2 regions of the Streptomyces sp. NPDC001401 genome follow, and region 1 is predicted to be linked to the other one. Evidence: riboswitches for the same ligand, from Rfam matches in the RefSeq annotation. Region 1 holds a riboswitch; the other holds the start of a gene.

Region 1 (4,516 bases):
CTGACGGCGTGGGAGGAACTGGCCATCGACGAGGTCGCCGTCGCCCTCGGCTGCGGCAGACGGGCCGCATCGATGCGGCTGCACCGCGCCCGGCGCCGGCTGAGAGCCGAGATAGACCGCATGCACCCCACACAGAAGACCGGTCCGACAGCCGCGAAGGAGTACGACCATGGCTGACGAACTCGAACTCCTGCGCCGCGCCAATCCGGTGCCGGTCGACGGCCCCCACTACGGCGACGGCCCCCTCGACCATGCCGCCGAACGCCGCCTCAACCGGCTGCTGCACGAACCCCCCACCGGCCGCCGCCGCACCCGGCTCATCTGGAGCCTCGCGGCCACTGCCCTCGTCGCCGCGACCGCGCTGACGCTGACGCTCGGCGGCCCGAGCCCCACCACCGCGGTCGCGGCTCCCCGCCCGCTGGTCGTCCAGGCCAACTCCACCCCCGTACCCCTGAAAGAGCTGGCCGACCGGGCGCAGCGGCAGGCCACGGCGGAGGATGCGCCGAAGCTGCGCAAGGGCACGCATGTGCAGTCCTGGAGCATGGGCATGAGCGACGACAAGCCCCCGGTGACGCTCCCGGAGGAGCGCGTCGTGCGCTGGAAGGCCGACGGCAGCCACACCGAGCTTGTCGTGGCGACCGACCCGCGGCACCCGGGCCGGCCGGTCCTCCGCGACGACGGCGGCGATCCGCACCTGGTCGAGGACGGCCATGTCATCAGCAGGCAGACCTATCCGCCGAGCTGGAGCGACGCGCCGCCCGAGTCACCGCCGCCGAACGATACGGCGCGGCTGCGGGCCTACCTGCAGGAGGCCACGTACACCCACACCAGGCTGACGACCCCGGGACTCCTCGACGGTGTGGCGGAGCTGCTCGATCACTGGACCCTCGGCGCCCGCGAGTCCGCGACGCTCGCCCGCCTCCTCGCGGGCGCCGAGGGGCTGCGGCCGGTCGGCCAGGTCACGGACCGGCTCGGGCGGCGCGGCCAGGCATACGAGTACGAGGGCGCCGGCTACCGCCGGATGCTGATCATGCAGCCGTCCACCGGTGTCGTCCTCGGCCTGGAGACCGTCGTCACCAAGGCGGAGCCGGAGTACGGCGTCAAGGCCGGAGACGTCATGGACTACAGCGCCTGGATGCGCTGATCACACCCCGGGGTGCCGGGCGGCGGCAGCAGCCGCTTCAACGGTCTGCTCCAGCAGCGTGGCGATCGTCATCGGGCCGACACCGCCCGGCACCGGAGTGATCAGACCAGCCCGCTCCACCGCGGAGTCGAAGTCGACGTCACCGACGTTGCCCGGGTTGTAGCCGGCGTCGATCACGACGGCCCCGGGCTTGATGTCCTCGCCCCGGATCAGCCGCGGCCGCCCGACGGCGGCGACCACGATGTCCGCCTCCCGCACGACCGAGGACAGGTCCCGGGTACGGGAGTGGCAGTACGTGACCGTCGCGTCGCAGGCGAGCAGCAGCATGCCGACCGGCTTGCCGAGGATGGCGCTGCGGCCCACGACCACGGCCCGCTTCCCGGAAGGGTCCACGTCGTACTCGTCGAGCAGCCGCATGATTCCGCCGGGTGTGCAGGACACGAACCCGGGCAGGCCGAAACTCATCGTCGCGAAGGAAGCGAAGGTGACGCCGTCGACGTCCTTCTCGGGCGGGATCGCCTCGAACGCGGCCCGCTCGTCGATGTGCTCGCTCATCGGGTGCTGCAGCAGGATGCCGTGCACACCGGGGTCGCTCGACAGGGAGCGCAGCGTGCCGACGAGTTCCTCGGTGGTCGTGGCGGCGGGAAGTTCCACATGGCGCGACTCGATGCCGGCCTTGCGGCAGCGGTTCCGCTTCATCCGGACGTATGTGACGGAAGCGGGGTCCTCGCCGACCAGAACGGTCGCCAGACAGGGCGCCGTTCCGGTGCGGTCGGTGAGGTCGGCCGCCCGCTTGGTGGTGTCCTCGACGATGCGCCGTGCGAGGGCGGTGCCCTCCATGAGTCGTGCCTGAGACATGATCCACTCCTGGGCTGGTGTGACCGGATCGCCCAGGCGCGCGGCATCGACTCTGCGTGGCCGCTCCCCGGTGGTGCTCCACCTCAGCGCCAGTCACGGCCCGCCCTCAGGCTAGCCGAGCCGCTAGGGCGGTCAGGAGCGGCAGTCACCGGTGCAGGACCCGCCGCCTTCGAGCAGCAGGAAGTGGGCGGGACCGTGCCCTTCTCAGCACCGACCGCAGCAGAGCGACGGACGCCAGCCGTCGTGCCGTGCCGGTCCGAGGCCGGGACGGACGTGCTCGCCCGAGGGCCGTACGAGCCGAGAAGGTCCAGGTCAAGCGGGAAGTGACCTGGACCCTCCCGGTTCTGCCTCCTACTCGTCCCATGCCTGGATCAGGACCTCTTCGGCGATCTTCCCGTTGCGCAGCGTGATCATCGACTCGGCCAGGACGCGCGTCCCGTCCGAGTACTGGCAGGACTGGCTGTAGGCGGCGTGGTCGCCCTGGATGATGCACTGGTCCACTTTGTGCGTCATGTCACGGCTGTAGATGTCATCGAACAGCGCGCCTATTTCGCCGCGTCCGTGCAGGACACGGGGCTTGCTGGGTTGCGTGTTGCGGTCCACGATCCGTACTTGCGCGTCGTCCGCGTAGAGCGACAGAAGGTCTGCCGCAGTGTGTGCCTCGACGCCCCGACGCAGGGTGTCGGCGTTGAAGGCAGGAGTTGCCGCGGTGCCCATGATGAACCTCCTTCGAGGGCCGCGACCCGACGAGGAGCGGGCCGCGAAGGGCCTCTCATCCGAGACTCCTCCGCCGCGGCAGCCTCGGCAAGCGCAGCCGGACCACTGCCCCTGATGGGTGAGTGGCGTGGCGCAGCCGTGACCGCCGGAGGTCCGGTGCCGTTGTGGGGAGCATGATCTCAACACGACGTATCGTCGCCGCCGTTGGTCTCGCCGCAGGAATCACCGCCCTTGCCGCGCCCCTTGCCTGTGCGTCCGACGCGACCATCCAGAACAAGGACGCGAGCGAGCTCAACCCGATCTCCACGCTCGACTCGCTCGCCCAGAGCGGCATCCCGGCGGAGCGCAGGGCCGAGGTGCCGCGCCCCTCCGAGCAGCTGCGGCAGCTGAACCGCCTCAACAACCTCGAGCAGCTGGACCGGGTCGCCCGCATGGGAGCCGCCAGCGGGCTGCCGCGGGCCTTGTAACAGGCCGACGCCGCATCGTCCGTTCCGGCACAGCCGAAGGGCCGCCCGATTTCCGGGCGGCCCTTCGGCTGTGCCTGTGACCGTGCCGGGATGTGATCACAGCCCTCCGGTTGAAAGGTGAAGGAAGTGGAAGCCGGGCCGGGGGTGCATCAGGAAGTCGTGGTGGGAGATGTTCCACGCGTAGGCGCCGGCCAGCGAGAACACCACCCGGTCGCCGGCCCTGAGCCCGGGCGCGGGCACCCGGCGGGCCAGGACGTCCTTCGGTGTGCACAGTTGCCCGGCCAGGGTGACCAGCTCGCCCTCGGCGGCCGGCCGCGGCCACGAGTGCGGCCAGGCGTCCACCGGCAGGATGGAGCAGGGCTGGTCGTGTCCCTTCGTCGCCGGGGTCCGAAGGTGATGGGTGCCGCCGCGGACGACGGCGAACTCCTCGCCGTGGCTGTGCTTCACGTCCAGCACCTCGGTGGCGTACCAGCCGCAGTACGCGGTCAGCGCCCGCCCCGGCTCGATGCGCAGGGTCAGTCCGGGGTGCGCCTCGGTCAGACGGGCGAGCCCGTTGCCGTATTCGGTCCAGTCGAAGCGGCGGTCGGGGTCCGTGTAGTCGACGGTCATGCCGCCGCCGACGTTCACCTCGGCGAGCGGAACACCGAGATTCATGGCCCAGGACACGACGGACTCGGCCACCGCCAGCTGCTCAGCCCCCTGCAGGCCACTGGCCAAGTGCGCGTGAATGCCCCGTAGTTCGAGGTGCGGATACGTCCCGTCGGCAAGGGCTCGGACGACCTCGACGGCCTGCGCCGGATCCAGGCCGAACGGTGTGGGACGGCCCCCCATGGCCAGGGAACTTCCGGCCAGTGACCCGTCCGCGACCGGCAGGTTGACCCGAGGCAGCACCGCCACCCGCCGCCCCGGAGCGCACGTCCGGGCCAGCTCGGCCAGCATGCGCAGCTCGTACGCACTCTCCACATGGAACCGGTCGACGCCGAGCTCCAGCGCGGCCCGCACCTCGTCCGGCGTCTTGCCGGGACCGCCGAAGGCCAGCGGTCGGCCCGGCATCGCCTTGGCCACATGGGCGAGTTCACCGCCCGAGGAGACCTCGTAGCCGTCGACGTACGGGCCGAGTGAGCCGAGGATCTCCGGCTCCGGGTTGGCCTTGGCGGCGTAGTACACCTCGACCCGCTCGGGCAGGGCGGCCCGGACGGCGGCGGCGTGCGTGCGCAGCGCGGCCAAGTCGTAGACGTACGCGGGCAGTTCGGTGGCGGGCAGGGACAGGACGCGGTCGTGGACCGCGGGCGTCGGGTCGGTCATCGGGTGCTCCCGGCCGGGTCGCGCA
Region 2 (4,516 bases), on a different contig from region 1:
CAGGAACGGAGCGGGTGCCGGAAGCCTGGGAGGAAGGCCGGTATCCGCTGGTACGGCTCACCGTGGTCTGGGGGCTGACGGGGATAGGTGGCTGGCCCCTGACGAACGGGCCTCCGGACGGTGACGTGGCCATCGAGCGGCAGGACCAGCTGCTCGTGGCGGCGGACGGCACACCGTGGGTGCGCTCGGATCCGGCACCTGAGGTGGAGGACGACGACATCCGCTGGCACCGGGCACCGCGCTCCGTCTTCGACCAGCTGTACCGGCAGGGACTGCTCGGGATGTCCGGGAAGGAGGCCTTCGCGTACGGCGGCGCCCGCGAGGCGTCCTGGGTGCATGCGTCCGACTTCTGGTGGGTTCCGGGGGTGGCCGTGGGCCTGGTGGTCGGTGCCGGAGGCACGCTGCTGATACGCCGCGCGGCGGCCCGGCAGGGTGCCGGACCGCCGCGGGAGGAGCCACGACAGGAGCTCATCGATCTCTGAGAATCACCGATCTCCGAACGCCGTCGGTCTTTGAGAGTCGTCGATCTTTGAAAACTCAAGAGCGAGCGCTGGTCAGCCCAGGTCGATCTCCGGGTACAGCGGGAAGCCGGCCACGAGGTCGGTGGCGCGGCGGGAGATCTCGTCCGCGATCTTCGGGTCGAGGACGTGCTGCGCCTTGGACGGGGCGCCCGACTTGGTGGTGCCCGGCTCGGTGCTGGTCAGCACACGGTCGATGAGGCCCGCGACCTCGTCCATCTCGGCGGTGCCCAGGCCACGCGTGGTCAGGGCGGGGGTGCCGATGCGGATGCCGGAGGTGTACCAGGCGCCGTTGGGGTCGGCGGGGATGGCATTGCGGTTGGTGACGATGCCCGAGTCGAGCAGGGCGGCCTCGGCCTGGCGGCCGGTGAGGCCGTAGGAGGTGGCGACGTCGATGAGGTTGAGGTGGTTGTCGGTGCCGCCGGTGACGAGGGTGGCGCCCCGGCGCATCAGGCCTTCCGCCAGCGCGCGGGAGTTGTCGACGATGCGCTGGGCGTAGTCCTGGAAGGAGGGCCTGCGTGCCTCGGCGAAGGCGACGGCCTTGGCGGCCATGACGTGCGGGAGCGGGCCGCCGAGGACCATCGGGCAGCCGCGGTCGACCTGGTCCTTGAGGGAGTCGTCGCACAGCACCATGCCGCCGCGCGGGCCGCGCAGCGACTTGTGGGTGGTGGTGGTGACGATCTGGGCGTGCGGGACCGGGTCGAAGTCGCCGGTCAGCACCTTGCCCGCCACCAGGCCGGCGAAGTGCGCCATGTCCACCATCAGGGTCGCACCGACCTCGTCGGCGATCTCGCGCATGATGCGGAAGTTCACGAGACGGGGGTAGGCGGAGTAGCCGGCGACGATGATCAGCGGCTTGAACTCGCGGGCGGAGACGCGCAGGGCCTCGTAGTCGATGAGGCCGGTGGCGTGGTCGGTGCCGTAGGAGCGCTGGTCGAACATCTTGCCGGAGATGTTCGGGCGGAAGCCGTGGGTGAGGTGGCCGCCGGCGTCCAAGGACATACCGAGCATGCGCTGGTTGCCGAAGGCCTGGCGGAGCTCGGCCCAGTCGGCCTCGGTGAGGTCGTTGACCTGACGGACGCCGGCCTTCTCCAGAGCGGGGGCCTCGACGCGCTGGGCGAGGACCGACCAGAAGGCGACGAGGTTGGCGTCGATGCCGGAGTGCGGCTGGACGTAGGCGTGGCGGGCGCCGAAGAGCTCCTTGGCGTGTTCGGCGGCGAGGGACTCGACAGTGTCGACATTGCGACAGCCGGCATAGAAGCGGCGGCCGATGGTGCCCTCGGCGTACTTGTCGCTGAACCAGTTGCCCATGGCGAGGAGGGTGGCCGGGGAGGCGTAGTTCTCGGAGGCGATCAGCTTGAGCATCTCGCGCTGGTCGTGAACCTCCTGGCCGATGGCGTCGGCGACACGCGGCTCCACGGCGCGGATCACATCGAGGGCGGCACGGAAGGCGGTGGACTCGGTGGAGAGGGGCTGCTGCTCTGACATGTCGTCGGCCTCCGGGTGGCGTGGCTTGAAGCGTTCACGGTTCACGGTTGGCCCAGGCGCACGGCACTCGCTCACACACAGGCCGCTCCCCGATGGTCGGTCCCATCCCAGCGCGCCAGTCACGGCCCGCCGATCAGCCTACCGGGCGCGTCGAAAGGCAGAGGTCCCGCGTCCACCATGCGAGCGACGATAGGAAAGGGGCACCCTCAGAGCACCTGGCACCTTCTGGAGATCCCGTGACCGCTACGGAGACACTCATCGCCGCCGCCGACGCGCACACCGCGCACAACTACCACCCGCTGCCCGTGGTCGTCGCCACTGCGGACGGGGCGTGGATGACCGATGTGGAGGGGAGGCGGTATCTGGACCTGCTGGCCGGTTACTCGGCGCTCAACTTCGGCCATCGCAACAGGCGCCTGGTGGAGGCCGCGAAGGCGCAGCTGGATCGGGTCACGCTGACGTCGAGGGCGTTCCATCACGACCGGTTCGCGGCGTTCTGCTCCGAGCTCGCCGAGCTGTGCGGGATGGAGTTGGTGCTGCCGATGAACACGGGCGCGGAGGCGGTCGAGACGGCGGTGAAGACGGCCCGGAAGTGGGGGTACCGCGTCAAGGGCGTGCCCGCGGAGATGGCGAAGATCGTGGTCGCGGGCAACAACTTCCACGGCCGTACGACGACGTTGATCAGCTTCTCCACCGACCCGGAGGCACGGGCGGACTTCGGGCCGTACACCCCCGGCTTCGAGATCGTGCCGTACGGGGACCTGACGGCGATGCGGTCGGCGGTCACGGAGAACACGGTGGCCGTGCTGCTGGAGCCGATTCAGGGCGAGGCGGGGGTGCTGGTGCCGCCTGCCGGTTATCTGCCGGCGGTGCGGGAGCTGACGCGGGAGCGGAACGTGCTGTTCGTGGCGGACGAGATCCAGTCGGGGCTGGGGCGGACCGGAAAGACCTTCGCGTGCGAGCACGAGGGCGTGGTGCCGGATGTGTATGTGCTCGGGAAGGCGCTGGGCGGCGGGATCGTGCCGGTGTCGGCGGTGGTGTCATCGGCGGATGTGCTCGGAGTGTTCCGGCCCGGTGAGCACGGGTCGACGTTCGGCGGGAATCCGCTGGCCTGTGCGGTGGCACTCGAGGTGATCGCGATGCTGCGAACGGGCGAGTTCCAGGCGCGGTCCGCCGAGCTGGGTGGTCACCTGCACCGGGAACTCGGCGCGTTGACCGGCACGGGGCGGGTGACGGCGGTGCGCGGGCGGGGGCTGTGGGCCGGCGTCGACATCGCGCCGCGGTACGGCACGGGGCGGGAGGTCTCCGAGAAGCTGATGGAGCGGCGAGTGCTGGTGAAGGACACGCACGGGTCGACGGTGCGGATCGCACCGCCGTTGGTGATCGGGAAGGAGGACCTCGACTGGGGGCTCGCGCAGTTGCGGGCTGTGCTCGGGCTCTGAGCGGCTCGGCCGGGAGTCGGCGTGCTCCCGTGCGGTTTTCGGCTTCCGGGACCTTCGGCCCTCGACGCAGCGGTGCGGAGGTCGGGAAACTCGGACGGTACGGACGTACGGGACACGTGGCGAGAGGCATGTCCGTCATGGGCGCAGGCGGGTCGGAGGCCGTGCCGGTGGGTGCGGGGCGGGGGCTGCTCTTTCGGGGTCGTGACGTCGAGGAGCTGCATGCGCTGGTGAGTGCGCGGTTCGCGCCGCATCGGCTCACGGTGCTGGACGAGCATCCGGTCGACGGGCGGTTCCGGTGCGTGCACGAAGGGGCCGTGGCGCTGTACGAGTTGGGGTACGGGGCGGAGGTCGATGTCACGCCGGGTGAGTTGCCGGAGTTCTACAACATCCATGTGCCGCTTGCCGGGGACGGCATCGTCACCGCGGACGGGGTGGCCCTGGCATCCGCGCTCAGCATCGTCAATCCGGGGCAGCGGCTGTCGATGCGGTGGAGCGGGGAGACCCTGAACCGGGTGCTGATCATTCCTCGGCAGACCATCGACCGGGCGCTCGCCGTGCGGCTGGGTGAACCGCCCATCGTGCCGCTGCACTTCGCGCCGGTGCTGGATCCGCGCGTGGGGGCGGTCCGGGCGTGGTTACGGGTGGTGCGGGCGTTCGCGGAGTTCGCCGACTCGGAGCTGGCGGCGCGATCGCCGCTGGCGGTGGGGCACTTCGAGCAGTTGCTGGTCGACGGTCTGCTGGACGCGCAGCCGCACATGCTCAGCGATGCGGTGGCGGGGCGGGGGCCCGCGGTGCTGCCCAATGCGGTACGGCGCGCCGCGGACTTCTGTGCCGAGCATGCCCACGAGCCCATCTCCGTGGCCGACATGGCGATGGCGGCGCGGGTGAGTCTGCGGAGCCTGCGGGAGGGGTTCCGGGCACATCTGGCCACGACTCCACTGGCGTATCTGCGGCGTGTACGGCTGGATCTGGCCCGGCGCGATCTGCTCGCCATCGCCGACGGACATGCGCTGGGGACGGTCACCGATGTGGCGCTGCGCTGGGGGTTCGCGCATCTGGGGCGGTTCA

What was found. Region 1 has a riboswitch for ZMP and ZTP ahead of ACFY10_RS28745 (bifunctional 5,10-methylenetetrahydrofolate dehydrogenase/5,10-methenyltetrahydrofolate cyclohydrolase). Riboswitches for the same ligand answer to the same signal wherever they lie in the genome.
Region 2: linked by a shared signal. The riboswitch ahead of ACFY10_RS17795 (glycine hydroxymethyltransferase) and the one ahead of ACFY10_RS28745 (bifunctional 5,10-methylenetetrahydrofolate dehydrogenase/5,10-methenyltetrahydrofolate cyclohydrolase) in region 1 are both predicted to bind ZMP and ZTP.

Annotation. Positions count from the first base shown of each region.
Region 1 covers NZ_JBIAWI010000009.1:250,142-254,657, forward strand. The annotation lists gene ACFY10_RS28735 (RNA polymerase sigma factor) at 1-177, shown strand, start outside; gene ACFY10_RS28740 (CU044_5270 family protein) at 170-1,144, shown strand; gene ACFY10_RS28745 (bifunctional 5,10-methylenetetrahydrofolate dehydrogenase/5,10-methenyltetrahydrofolate cyclohydrolase) at 1,145-2,002, opposite strand; ZMP/ZTP riboswitch at 2,026-2,109, opposite strand; gene ACFY10_RS28750 (nuclear transport factor 2 family protein) at 2,354-2,719, opposite strand; gene ACFY10_RS28755 (hypothetical protein) at 2,893-3,186, shown strand; gene ACFY10_RS28760 (type III PLP-dependent enzyme) at 3,283-4,491, opposite strand; gene ACFY10_RS28765 (IucA/IucC family protein) at 4,488-4,516, opposite strand, start outside.
Region 2 covers NZ_JBIAWI010000004.1:548,655-553,170, forward strand. The annotation lists gene ACFY10_RS17790 (hypothetical protein) at 1-482, shown strand, start outside; gene ACFY10_RS17795 (glycine hydroxymethyltransferase) at 555-2,006, opposite strand; ZMP/ZTP riboswitch at 2,050-2,139, opposite strand; gene rocD (ornithine--oxo-acid transaminase) at 2,243-3,448, shown strand; gene ACFY10_RS17805 (AraC family transcriptional regulator) at 3,577-4,516, shown strand, end outside.